DNA from 3 places in the Bradyrhizobium sp. HKCCYLRH3073 genome. Region 2 is predicted to be linked to each of the others. Evidence: predicted binding sites of a transcription regulator. Region 2 holds the regulator's gene; each other region holds the start of a gene.
The links. The regulator PhoB, encoded in region 2, activates phosphate uptake and scavenging genes when phosphate is short. The targets are predictions, from matches to a motif close to TGTCATNNANCTGTCAT.
Positions count from the first base shown of each region.

Region 1: the regulator PhoB is predicted to act here: its motif matches at 1,601-1,617, upstream of ugpB (sn-glycerol-3-phosphate ABC transporter substrate-binding protein UgpB).
Region 3: the regulator PhoB is predicted to act here: its motif matches at 1,808-1,824, upstream of ACQR1X_RS04040 (UDP-2,3-diacylglucosamine diphosphatase).

Region 1 covers NZ_JBNPUD010000004.1:404,319-408,712, reverse strand. The annotation lists gene ugpA (sn-glycerol-3-phosphate ABC transporter permease UgpA) at 1-177, opposite strand, end outside; gene ugpB (sn-glycerol-3-phosphate ABC transporter substrate-binding protein UgpB) at 227-1,546, opposite strand; gene ACQR1X_RS12830 (CaiB/BaiF CoA transferase family protein) at 1,750-2,952, opposite strand; gene ACQR1X_RS12825 (organic hydroperoxide resistance protein) at 3,074-3,499, opposite strand; gene ACQR1X_RS12820 (MarR family winged helix-turn-helix transcriptional regulator) at 3,666-4,127, shown strand; gene ACQR1X_RS12815 (GIY-YIG nuclease family protein) at 4,164-4,394, opposite strand, start outside.
Region 2 covers NZ_JBNPUD010000010.1:51,623-56,016, forward strand. The annotation lists gene ACQR1X_RS22750 (trypsin-like serine protease) at 1-1,140, opposite strand, end outside; gene phoB (phosphate regulon transcriptional regulator PhoB) at 1,288-1,995, opposite strand; gene phoU (phosphate signaling complex protein PhoU) at 2,012-2,728, opposite strand; gene pstB (phosphate ABC transporter ATP-binding protein PstB) at 2,759-3,583, opposite strand; gene pstA (phosphate ABC transporter permease PstA) at 3,580-4,394, opposite strand, start outside.
Region 3 covers NZ_JBNPUD010000002.1:3,700-8,093, reverse strand. The annotation lists gene ACQR1X_RS04045 (threonine ammonia-lyase) at 1-924, opposite strand, end outside; gene ACQR1X_RS04040 (UDP-2,3-diacylglucosamine diphosphatase) at 972-1,784, opposite strand; gene pyk (pyruvate kinase) at 1,977-3,395, opposite strand; gene ACQR1X_RS04030 (tartrate dehydrogenase) at 3,566-4,394, opposite strand, start outside.

The DNA of each region.
Region 1 (4,394 bases), on a different contig from region 2:
GGCGTAGTTCTCGAACCAGACGAAGCTCGTGGACAGGCCGAACGCGTCCTGCAGCAGGAACGACTGGATGACGGCCTGGATCGCGGGCCAATAGAAGAAGATCAGCACGATCGCGAGCTGGGGAGCGACCAGCACGAACGGCAGCAGCTTTGACTGGAAGATGGCGTTCTTCTGCATGATCGGTCGGCGAGCCGGCAGGCCGCGGGTGGCCTGCCGGCTCTTGGCCTTATTTCACGGCCGTCTTTTCGAACTGGCGCAGCATCTGGTTGCCGCGCTCGACGGCCGCGTCCAGCGCCTGTTTGGCGGTCTTCTTGCCGGCCAGAGCCTGCTCGATCTCCTCCGACCAGACGTCACGCAGCTGCACCATGTTGCCCAGGCGCAGGCCGCGGGAGTTCTCGGTCGGCTCCTTGTTGGTCAACTCGAGCAGCGGGGTCTCCAGATAGGGCTGATCCTTGTAGAAGCCCTCGGCCTTGGCCTTGGCATAGGCGGCCTTGGTGATCGGCAGATAGCCCGACGCCTTGTGGATGTAGACTTGGCGGTCGGTGTCCGAGAGGAAGGTCAGGAACTTGGCGACGCCCTTGTACTCATCGGCCGACTTGCCGCCCATGACCCAGAGCGAAGCGCCGCCGATGATCGAGTTCTGCGGCGCGCCCTTCACGTCGGGGTAATACGGCATCGGTGCGGCGGTGAAGGCGAACTTCGCCTGCGCCTTGACGTTGCCGAAGAACGCCGACGAGGTCAGGTAGATCGGGCATTCGCCCGAGGTGAAGCGGCCCTCGCCGGTGTTGGTGCGGCCGGCGTAGTCATAGGTCTTGTCCTTCTGCAGCTCGACCAGGTTTTCGAGATGCTTGACCTGCAGCGGACCGTTGAACTCGAGCACGGTGTCGAAGCCGTCGAGGCCGTTGGCCTTGCTGGCGAGCGGCACGTTGTGCCAGGCGGAGAGCTGCTCGAGATTGACCCAGGTTACCCACGAGCCGGAGAAGCCGCAGGTCGGGTGGCCGGCCGCGTGGAGCTTCTTGGCGGTCTCGAACAGCTCGGGCCAGGTCTTCGGGATCTCGGCGTTGACCTTCTTCAGCTCATCGAGATTGACCCACATGACGGTGGAGGACGAGTTGAAGGGGAAGGACAGCATTTCGCCCTTCGAGGTCGAATAGTAGCCGGTGATGGCCGGCAGGTAGCTCTTGGGATCGAACTTCTCGCCGGCGTCCTGCATCAGCTTGTAGACCGGCTTCACGGCGCCGGTGGCGGCCATCATCGTGGCAGTGCCGACCTCGAACACCTGCATGATATGCGGCGCATTGCCGGCGCGGAACGCGGCGATGCCGGCATTCATCGTGTCGGCGTAGTTGCCCTTGTAGGTCGGAACGACCTTGTAGTCGGTCTGCGAGGCGTTGAAATCGTTGGCGAGCTTGACGATGACGTCGTTGTTGGCGCCGGTCATCGCGTGCCACCACTGAATCTCCGTCACCGCGTGTGCGGGTGCGGCGGCGCCAAGGACCAGCGTGGCTGCCGCAGCGGCGGCTGTCCAGAATTGTCGAAGTGACATTAAAAAAATTCCTCCCATGGAACGTCATCGGCGTCGCGGCCGTAGCAGCGCGAGATGACAGTTTTGTGAATGTATAACCGGTTGGATCGTCAGCGGAAAGCGCGTTCATCGCCGCGGAACGCAGCGACTTGCGGGAGACGGTAGCGGCGCCGGGGTGATGCCCGGGCGGCGCTCGCGTTGGGAGACGACAGGCTGATGGCTCCTCAGCGCTTGCGCTCGGCGCAGACCGTGCCCTCGGAGAGCAGGGCCTGGATCTCGGGCTCCGAGTAGCCGAACTCGCTGAGCACCTCCTGCGCGTGCTGGCTGTACTTCGGCGGGGTGGAGCGCAGGCTCGGCTTGGTGCGTTCGAGCCGGATCGGCGACGCCACGCCCTTGTACCAGTCCTTCTCGATGACATCGCCGCGATAGATCGTGTGCGGATTGGTCAGCGCCTGGTCGATCTTCTGCACGGGTCCTGCCGGCAAACCGGCCGCAAGCAGGCGGTCGCACAGCGGCTCCGCCTCGAATTGGCTGAACACGGCGGCGAGCTCGGCGCGCAGTGCCTCGCGATTGGCGACGCGATCCTTGTTGCGGGCGAAGCGCGGATCGGTGCCGAGTTCCGGCCGGCCGATTTCCTTGGCGAGCTTGCGGAAGGTGCCGTCATTGCCGACGCCGATGAAGATATCGTCGGTCCTGGTCGGGAAGATCGCATAGGGCACGAGGTTCGGATGCTCGTTGCCGGTCAGCGACGGCGGCTTGCCATGCATGAAGTAGTTTGCGGTATGCGGATGCATGATCGCGAGGCCGGTCTCATACAGCGTGACCTCGAGGAACTGACCGAGCCCAGAACGCTGCCGTTCCGACAGCGCCATCAGGATGCCGATCGCGGCATAGAGGCCGGTGGTGATGTCGACCAGCGGCACGCCGATCCGCATCGGCCCGCTTTGCGGCGAGCCGGTCGCGGCGATCATGCCGGTCATCGCCTGGATGATCGCGTCATAGCCGGGATTGCCGCCGCGCGGACCGTCGGCACCGAAGCCGCAGATGCGGCAGTGCACCAGCTTCGGGAATTTCTCGCGCAGCGTGTCGCTGCCGATGCCCCATTTCTCCAAGGTGCCGGGCTTGAAGTTCTCGATCAGCACGTCGGCGGTCTCGAGCATCCGCATCAGCACGACGCGTCCGCCCTCGGACGCGAGATCGAGGCCGATCGAGCGCTTGTTGCGGTTGATCCCGACGAAATAGGCGGCGTCCTCGTCGTGGAACGGAGGGCCCCAGTCGCGCACCTCATCGCCGGCCGGCGGCTCGACCTTGATCACGTCGGCGCCGTGATCGGCCAGGATCTGCGTGCAATAGGGCCCGCCGAGCACGCGCGTCAGATCGATCACGCGCAGTCCGGCCATGGCGCCGGGAGCAAATTGAGGTGTCATCGGATGTCGCGAGGTTGGTTACAGCTCGCGATCATTAAGCATTGCTGCGGCGGTGGCGCAAACGGGGGCTGCCATGCGGCAGGACAACGGAGGCCGTCCTGCCGCACGACGGAATTGAAGCTCAGACGACGGTCAGCTTGACGTCGACATTGCCGCGCGTGGCGTTGGAATAGGGGCACACCTCATGCGCCTTGGCGACCAGCGCCTCGGCGTCAGCCTTGGCGAGGCCGGGCAGAGAGACGGCGAGCTCGACGGTGATGCCGAAGCCGCCTTCCGAGCGCGGCCCGATGCCGACGGTGGAGGTCACCGACGTGTCGGCGGGAACCTTCGGGCCGCCCTGCGAGCCGACGAACTTCATCGCGCCGATGAAGCAGGCGGCGTAGCCGGCCGCGAACAGCTGCTCGGGATTGTTGCCGGCGCCGCCGCCGCCACCGAGCTCCTTCGGGGTGGAGAGCTTGACCTTGAGCGAGCCGTCGAGGGTCGCCGCCTCGCCGTCGCGGCCGCCGGTGGCCTTGGCGCTGGTCGTGTAGAGCACGTTCACGGACATGGAGTGTCTCCTGGTTGGACGAATTCAGCGAGTCCATATTGCATACAATTAGATTGTGCACAATATGATTGTTCGGTAGAAAATTCGTGATCGGTGCGCCGGGCCCGTTGTCGATGCGAGGCGTGCGGGCTCAAGATGCCGATAGGATCGACCTGTGGTGACCTCGATGCGAAAGAAGTCCGCGGCAGACGTGCCGCTCCAGCTCGGCAACCAGCTCTGCTTCGCCGTCTATTCGACCGCGCACGCCTTCAACCGCGTCTACAAGCCGCTGCTCGACCGCCTGGGCCTGACCTATCCGCAATATCTGGTCATGCTGGTGCTGTGGGAGCAGGACGGCCTGACGGTGAAGGACATCGGCGCCCGCCTGTTCCTCGATTCCGGCACGCTGACGCCGCTGCTGAAGCGGATGGAGGCTACGCATCTGGTGAAGCGGACCCGGTCGGCCGAGGACGAACGGCAGGTGCTGGTCACCCTGACGAGCCAGGGCGCGAGCCTGCGCGACAAGGCAAGAGCGATCGTGCCGCCGGCGATCCTGGACGCAACGGGATGCTCGATCGCGGAGCTCACGGATCTGCACGGCAAGCTGGTGAAGCTGCGGGAGCGGCTCGATGCGGCGGCGGAGGGGTGAGACCTCCCGCCAGATCAGCCTCGGAGCACCGCATCGTTAGAGGCGCTTCTTCGCAAACGCCCGACCTGAGCCAGATTTCAGATACTTCTCGAAGGCGAAGGCCTGCTTCACGTCGTTGAAAGCGATGTAAGTCTTGAGCCGCCACGGCCGAAACTTCGAGGTGTGCGGGACTTCGCCTGCATTGTGCTTCGCGACCCGAGCCGGGACGTCGTCTGTGATGCCGGCGTAGAAGTGCTCGCCATCGAGGCTTTCGAGGATGTAGACAAA
Region 2 (4,394 bases):
GAGGCAATGCACCGTCAGCAGCCGGGCATCGCTGGTCATGCCGGCGCTGCAATTGCGCTGGCCGGTCGGCGAATAGCGGCGCTCCTGGCCGTAGCCGATCTCGGAGATGGTTCCGGCTGATGTCGCAGCCTGCAGTTCCTCCCGCGTCAGCGCCTTGACCGCGACCGGCTTCGAGGGCAGCGCATCCTTCAGCACGATCAGCGCCCAATCGGCGGGCGAGCGGTCGAGCGACCATCTGTCGTGCCGGGTCGGGACGAAGTCCGGCGCCACGATCAGCTTGTCGGCGACCGACGATGCCGCCGGCGTGCCCCTGTTCATGCCGGCCAGGAAGCGGACATTGCCGGGGCTGACCTGCGCGACGCCGTTGAACACGCAATGCGCCGCGGTGAGCACGACGCGCGGCGCGACCAGCGTGCCGGTGCACCAGCCGCCGGTCGAGTATTGCGCGACGGTGACGACGCCGATCGACGACGCCGGCCACGAGGTGGGATCGACGACCTCGCCGATGTGGCGGTCGAGCCCGAGCAGTTGCTCCGGACGCGGAGCGGCGACGCCCGCCTCCGCCGATTCCGGCTTCGGCCGCCAGGCCGCAATGGCGCTCTGGGCCTGGACGCGCTGCGGCTCGGTCAGCTTGACCCGCTGCACGTCGCGGCCGGCCGATCGCACGCCGCTGCGACCCGCCATCACCAGCCAGGCGTAGCCCTGCACGACGTCCTGCTTCACGCCGCGACCGTCCAGCAGCATCAGGCCCAGCATGTATTGCGACTGGGCGAAGCCCTGCGCTGCCGCGCGGCTGAACCAGCGGCCGGCTTCGCCATAATTGCTCGCGACACCTTCGCCGTTGACATAGGCGATGCCGAGATAATGCTGGGCGACGGCGAGGCCCTGATCGGCGGCCTTGCGATACCACGCCAGCGCCTCGGCGGGGTTGCGCGGTTGGCCCCAGCCGAAGGCCTCCATGAAGCCGACGTCGAACTGCGCCCGCGCATCGCCCTTGGCGGCCAGCGGCAGCAGGCGGCGCATCGCCGCGGCGTGCTGTCCGTTTCCCGCCGCGGCGACCGCGTCTTCGAGCTCGGCGGCCGCGGCGCCCGCCGCGCTGCCGAGCAGCACGGCTAGAGATATGATGATGGTCTTGATCAAGGGCGTCCGCTGGGACCGAAACATCGTGACGGGCCACGAAGCAGACACGATCAAGACGGCGGCGGCGTGGCGGAAAGCGGACCGCGATCTCCTCAATCGGGCCCCCTCGCGCCTCACACCTGCTTCATCCTCACGCCCGATCGCCCCTTACACCTGCTCGCTCTTGGCGAAGCGATCATCGAGCGCATAGCCGGCGCCGCGCACGGTGCGGATCGGGTCCTGCTCGCGGCCCGGATTGAGCAGCTTGCGCAGGCGGCCGATATGGACGTCGACCGTGCGCTCGTCGATATAGATGTCGCGGCCCCAGACGCTATCGAGCAGCTGCTCGCGGCTGAACACGCGGCCGGGATGCTCCAGGAAAAACTCGAGCAGGCGGTATTCGGTCGGGCCGAGATCGATCGGCCGTCCCGAGCGCGCCACGCGGCGCTTCTCGCGGTCGAGCTCGATGTCGCCATAGGACAGCACGGTCGCCAGCCGCTCCGGGCTCGCCCGCCGCAGCAGGCCCTTCACGCGCGCCAGCAGCTCCGGCACCGAGAACGGCTTGACGATGTAGTCGTCGGCGCCGGTCGCGAGGCCGCGCACGCGCTCGCTCTCCTCGCCGCGCGCGGTGAGCATGATGATCGGCAATTGCCGGGTCTCGGACCGCGCCCGCAGGCGGCGGCACAGCTCGATGCCGGACAGGCCCGGCAGCATCCAGTCGAGCACGACGAGATCGGGAACGCGCTCCTTCAGCCGTGTGTCGGCCTCGTCTCCGCGCGCCACCGTCTCGACCTCGTAGCCTTCGGCCTCGAGGTTGTAGCGCAGGAGCGTCGTCAGCGCCTCCTCGTCCTCCACCACCAGAATTCGGGCGCCCATGTCAGAACCGTCTCTCTCAGTTGCCGGGGATCGTCGATGCGAAGCTCGTCATGTCGCCCTTCGGGCGCTTGTCCATGATCTGCTGGCCTTCGATCATATAGAAGACGGTCTCCGCGATGTTGGTCGCGTGATCGCCGATGCGCTCGATGTTCTTGGCGCAGAACATCAGATGGATGCAGAACGAGATGTTGCGCGGATCCTCCATCATGTAGGTCAGGAGTTCGCGGAACAGCGAGGTGCAGATGGCGTCGACCTCCTCGTCGCCCTTCCACACCGTCATCGCCGCCGGCAGGTCGTGCGCGGCATAGGCGTCCAGCACCGTCTTGACCTGCGACTGCACCAGGTCGGTCATGTGCTCGAGCCCGCGGATCAGCTTGAGGGGATGGAAGTCGCTCTCCAGCGCCGCGACGCGCTTGCCGATGTTCTTGGCGAGATCGCCGATGCGCTCCAGATCGGTCGCCACGCGCATCGCGCCGACGATCTCACGCAGATCGACCGCCATCGGCTGTCGCCGGGCGATGGTGAGCACGGCGCGCTCCTCGATGATGCGCTGCAGCTTGTCGACCTCGGCGTCGGTGGCGACCACCTTCTGGCCGAGCGCGATGTCGCGCCGCACCAGCGCATCGACGGAATCGACGATCAGCCGCTCCGCAAGGCCGCCCATCTCGGACACCAGCCGGGTGAGATCCTGCAGATCGCTGTCGAACGCCTTGGCGGTATGTTCACTGGCCATGATGATCTCCTGAAGTCAATGTCGTCGGCGTCAGCCGAACCGGCCGGTGATGTAATCCTGGGTCCGCCGATCGCTCGGCGAGGTGAAGATCTTGCTGGTGTCGTCGAACTCGATGAGCTCGCCGAGATACATGAAGGCGGTCTTGTCGGAGACGCGGGCCGCCTGCTGCATGTTATGCGTCACGATGGCGATCGTATAGTTTTCGGCGAGCTCCTGGATCAGTTCCTCGACCTTGGCGGTCGAGATCGGATCGAGCGCCGAGCACGGCTCGTCGAACAGGATCACCTCCGGCCGGACCGCCACGGTGCGCGCAATGCACAGCCGCTGCTGCTGGCCGCCTGACAGCGACAGGCCCGAAGCGTTGAGCTTGTCCTTGACCTCGTTCCACAACGCGCCGCCGCGCAATGCCTTCTCGACCCGGTCGTCCATCTCCGACTTGGAGATCTTCTCATACAGCCGGATGCCGAAGGCGATGTTCTCGTAGATCGTCATCGGGAACGGCGTCGGCTTCTGGAACACCATGCCGACCCGGGCCCGCAGCAGGTTGAGGTCGAGCTTGGGATCGAGGATGTTGGTGTTGTCCAGCATGAGCTGGCCAACGGCGCGCTGGCCCGGGTAGAGATCGTACATCCGGTTGAAGATGCGCAGCAGGGTCGACTTGCCGCAGCCGGACGGGCCGATGAACGCGGTGACGCGGTTGGTCCCCAGCGACAGGTTGATGTTCTTCAGCGCGTGGTGATCGCCGTAATAGAAGTTCAGGTTGCGCGCGGTCACCTTGGCGGGGGCTTCCGGCAAAACCTTGCCGTTCAGCGCGGCGGGATTGGGCTGGCTGACGGATACGGACAGGTCGGTCATTTTGCGTTCCTCTCGGCGCCGAGAATGCGTGCACTGACATTCAGGGCGAGCACGGCCAGAGTGATCAGAAGGGCTCCGCTCCAGGCCAGCTGCTTCCAATAGGCATAGGGGCTCTGGACGAAGTTGTTGATGGTGACGGGCAGGTTGGCCATCGTCTTGGAGAGGTTGAGGCTCCAGAACTGGTTCGACAGCGCGGTGAACAGCAAGGGCGCGGTCTCGCCGGCGACGCGGGCGGTGGCCAGCAGCACGCCGGTGATCAGGCCCGAGCGCGCCGCGCGATAGGCGATGCGCCGGATCACCAGCGATCGCGGCAGGCCGAGCGCCGAGGCCGCCTCACGCAGCGGGTTGGGCACCAGCAGCAGCATGTCCTCGGTGGTGCGCAGCACCACGGGGATGACAATGACAGCCAGCGCCAGCGAGCCTGCGAGCGCCGAGAAGCCGCCCATCGGCACCACGACAGCGCCATAGATGAACAGGCCGATGATGATCGAGGGCGCCGACAGCAGGATGTCGTTGATGAAGCGGATCACCGAGGTCAGGCGGTCGTTGCGGCCGTACTCGGCCAGATAGGTGCCGGCGAACAGGCCGAGCGGCGCGCCGATGCCGACGCCGATGACCGTCATGATCAGAGAGCCGACGATGGCATTGCGCAGTCCGCCTTCGCTCGAGCCCGGCGGCGGGGTGTCGGCGGAAAACACTTGCAGGCTGAGGCCGGCGAGGCCGTTATAGAACAGCGTGAACAGGATCAGCGCCAGCCAGGTGACGCCGAACAGCGCGGCGGCGACGCAGAGGCCGCGGATCACGATGTCCC
Region 3 (4,394 bases), on a different contig from region 2:
CTTGCCCGCCGCGTCCAGCCGGCCGGCCAGCAATGCCGCGAGCCCGACCGACCCGCCGGGCTCGACCACGAGCTTCAGCTCCCGGAAGGCAAAGCCGACCGCCCGCCCCACCTCCTCATCCGAGGCCTCGACCGCAGCCGACAGAAGTTGGCTGTTGATCGCGAAGGTGATCTCGCCCGGAATCGCCGCCATCAGCGCGTCGCAGATGGTCCGGCCCTTTGCATCGTGGGCCTCGCGGTGACCGGCCCGCAGCGAGCGCGCATGGTCGTCGAAGCCGCTTGGCTCGGCAACGATCATCTGCGTCTGCGGATATCGCGCCTTCACCGCGGTCGAGACGCCGGCAAGCAGCCCGCCGCCGGAAGCAGGCACAATCACCAGATCCGGTGACAGGCCGAGCGCAGCAAGGTCGTCGGCGATCTCGCGGCCAACGGTGCCCTGCCCGGCGATGACGAAGGGATCGTCATAGGGCGGCACCACCGTCGAGCCGCGCTTTGCAGCGATGCCGCGCGCGATCGCTTCGCGGTCCTCGCGGTCGCGATCATAGAGCACGACGTCGGCACCGAACGCCTTGGTGCGCTCGCGCTTGGCCACCGGCGCATCCGAGGGCATCACGATCGTGGCGTCCATGCCCAGCAATGTGGCGGCATGGGCGACGCCCTGCGCATGATTGCCGGAGGAGAATGCGACGACGCCGTTGCCGCGCGCTGCTTGCGGGATCGACGCCAGCTTGTTGTAGGCGCCGCGGAACTTGAACGAGCCGGTCCGCTGCAGCACCTCCGGCTTCACGAACACGTTCGCTTTGAACCGCTCGTTGAGCACGGGAGCCGGCAGCAGCGGGGTCCGCACGGCCACGGGCGCGAGGACGCGTGCCGCCGCATCGATGTCGGCGGCGGTCACGGGCAGGATCGGGGAATGAGCTGTCATACCCCTATTTTACCGCGCCCGATTGCCGAGAGGCAAGGGAGCCGGTGTCAGGCGGCGCGGGCGGCCAGTTGCGGAACCGGCGCGGGCTGCCGCTGCGGATCGGTCCAGGTAAGGATCTCGAAACGGCCGTCCTCGTGCTCGACCAGCGCCGTGCAGCTCTCGACCCAGTCGCCGCAATTCATGTAGCGGATGCCGTCCTGGTCGCGGATGACGGCGCAATGGATGTGGCCGCAGATCACGCCGTCAGCGCCATGCCGGCGCGCCTCGGAGGCCAGTGCCGTCTCGAACGCGCCGATATAGTTCACCGCGTTCTTGACCTTCTGCTTGGCCCATTGCGACAGCGACCAATAGGGCACGCCGAACATGCGGCGGAAGAAGTTGACCAGCCGGTTCATCTGGATCGCGAAATCATAGGCCTTGTCGCCGAGATGGGCGAGCCAGCGCGCGTTCTGCACGACCAGATCGAAGATGTCGCCGTGAATGACGAGATAGCGTTTGCCGTCGGTGCCGGTGTGCACGATGTTCTCGACGACGTCGATGCCGCCGAAATGCGTGCCGTAGTAGCCGCGCAGGAACTCGTCGTGATTGCCGGGGACGTAAACGACCTTGGCGCCCTTGCGCGCCTTGCGCAGCATCTTCTGCACCAGGTCGTTATGCGACTGCGGCCAATGCCAGCTCGATTTGAGCGCCCAGCCATCGATGATGTCACCGACCAGATAGATCGTATCGGCATCATGGTGGCGCAGGAAATCGACCAGGAGATTGGCCTGCGAGCCGCGGGCTCCGAGATGAACGTCCGAGATGAACAACGTCCGAAAGCGCCGAGCCGGGCTTTCTTCACCAGCAGTCTCAAGTCCCATGCGCGCCCACCTAACAGCCCCTGATGACACCGCGATGACGAACGGCCGCATCGACAGAACCCGTCCTGCCGGACCGCGACCGGACACCGCTCGTTCGACGACTCGCGACGCCCTTCGTCACTACCCCGCGATACCAGCGCGGTGCGACAATCAGGCGACAGGCGGACGGCGCGAACAGGGAAAATCGGCCTCCTATCTCGGGATGGTGACGACGCGCAGATTGTTGGTGGTGCCGGCCTGCGCGAACGGGATGCCGGCGACGACGACGAGCAGGTCGCCGGCTTCCGCGAACTCCTCCTGCGCAGCGAAGAAGGTCGCGCGATCGACCATTTCCTCGTAGTTCTGCACGTCCTGCGACAGCACGCTGTGCGCGCCCCACAACAGGCACATGCGCCGCGAGGTGTCCTCGTTCGGCGTGATCGCCAGAATCGGCAGGCTCGGCCGCTTGCGCGCAACGCGGGAGGCCGAAGTTCCGCTCGACGTATAGGCCACGATCGCCCTGGCGTGGATCGCCGACGCCAGGTCGGCCGCGGCGGTCGCCACCGCATGCGGTGCGGTCTGCTCCTCGCCCGGCTGCGTCGCCTCGACGATGGAGCGGTACATCTTGTGGCCCTCGGTTGCCTTGATGATGCTGTCCATCATCGCGACCGCCTCGCGCGGGTATTGCCCGCTGGCCGATTCCGCCGACAGCATCACCGCGTCGGCGCCGTCATAGATCGCGGTCGCGACGTCGGAGACCTCGGCGCGGGTCGGCGTCGGCGTCGCGACCATCGAATCCAGCATCTGCGTCGCGACGATCACCGGCTTCACCGCGAGCCGGCAGGCGCGCACCAGCTCCTTCTGCTTGCCCGGCACGTCCTCATTGGGAATCTCGACGCCGAGATCGCCGCGCGCGACCATGATCGCGTCCGACAGCTGGATGATGTCGTCGATGCGCTCCAGCGCCGCCGGCTTCTCGATCTTGGACATGATGCCGGCGCGGCCATTGATCAGGCCCCTGGCCTCCAGCACGTCGGACGGCTTCTGCACGAACGACAGCGCCACCCAGTCGACGCCGAGGTCGAGCCCAAAGGCAAGATCGGAGCGGTCCTTGGCCGTCAGCGGCGACAGCTCCAGAATCGTGCCCGGCAGATTGACGCCCTTGTGATTGGAGATCGCGCCGCCGACGATCACCTTGGCTTCGATCCAGTCGTCGCCGAGGCCCATGACGCGCACCCGCACGCGGCCGTCATCGATCAGAAGATCGTGACCGGGCGCGACCGCCGCAAAGATCTCCGGATGCGGCAACGGAATCGACGTCTTGTCGCCCTCGGTGCCGTTGAGGACAAACCGAATCGTCTCGCCGGCTTCGACCTGGATCTTCTTGTCGCGCAGCGTGCCGACACGAATCTTCGGACCCTGCAGATCCATCAAGATGCCGATTGGCCGCTGCACCTCCTTCTCGAGGGCGCGGACCGCGGCATGGACCCTGGCGTGATCGGCCTGCGTGCCGTGACTGAAATTGAGACGAAATGTGTCTACACCGGCGAGGAACAGCGCTTTCAGCATCTCCGGAGAATTGCTCGCGGGACCGACAGTCGCGACGATCTTGGCTCGACGGTGACGACGCATGATGTGTCCTTTCTCCTGAAGCCCAGGTCCTTTAAGCCGTGTCTCGCGTCACTATGACATGCATGTGATTAGCATGCGCGGACGCGGCGGAAGCGCTGGTATACGCCCCGCAGCGTCCATTGCAAGCGCGACGCAGAACACGCCTAAATTGTGCAAGCGAGTAGCACTCCTCAGACGTTGGAGCCGTGGATCGCGTCGATGACGGCGTCGGTCACCTCCTTGGTCGTCGCCTTGCCGCCCACATCGGGGGTGAGGATGCCGGCTGCGCAGACCTTCTCGACCGCAGCCATCAGCCTGACGGCCGCGTCCTTTTCGCCGAGGTGCTCGAGCATCTGCGCGCCGGTCCAGAACGTCGCCACCGGATTGGCGATGCCCTTGCCGGTGATGTCGAACGCCGAGCCGTGGATCGGCTCGAACATCGAGGGGAAGCGCCGCTCCGGATCGATGTTGCCGGTCGGCGCCACGCCGAGGCTGCCGGCGAGCGCGCCGGCGAGATCGGACAGGATGTCGGCATGCAGATTGGTCGCGACGATGGTGTCGAGGCTCTTCGGCTGCAGGGTCATGCGCACCGTCATCGCGTCGACCAGCATCTTGTCCCAGGTCACGTCGGGGAATTCCCGCGCCACCTCGGCGGCGATCTCGTCCCACATCACCATGCCGTGGCGCTGCGCGTTCGACTTGGTGACGACGGTCAGGAACTTGCGCGGCCGCGACTGCGCCAGCTTGAACGCGTAGCGCATGATTCTGACGACGCCGACGCGGGTGAAGACCGCGACCTCGGTGCCGACCTCCTCCGGCAGGCCGCGATGCGCGCGGCCGCCCATGCCGGCATATTCGCCCTCGGAATTCTCGCGCACGATCACCCAGTCGAGATCGCCGACGCCGACATTGCGCAACGGCGAGGCCACGCCGGGCAGGATCTTGGTCGGACGCACATTGGCGTACTGATCAAAACCCTGGCAGATCGGCAGCCGCAGACCCCACAACGTGATGTGATCG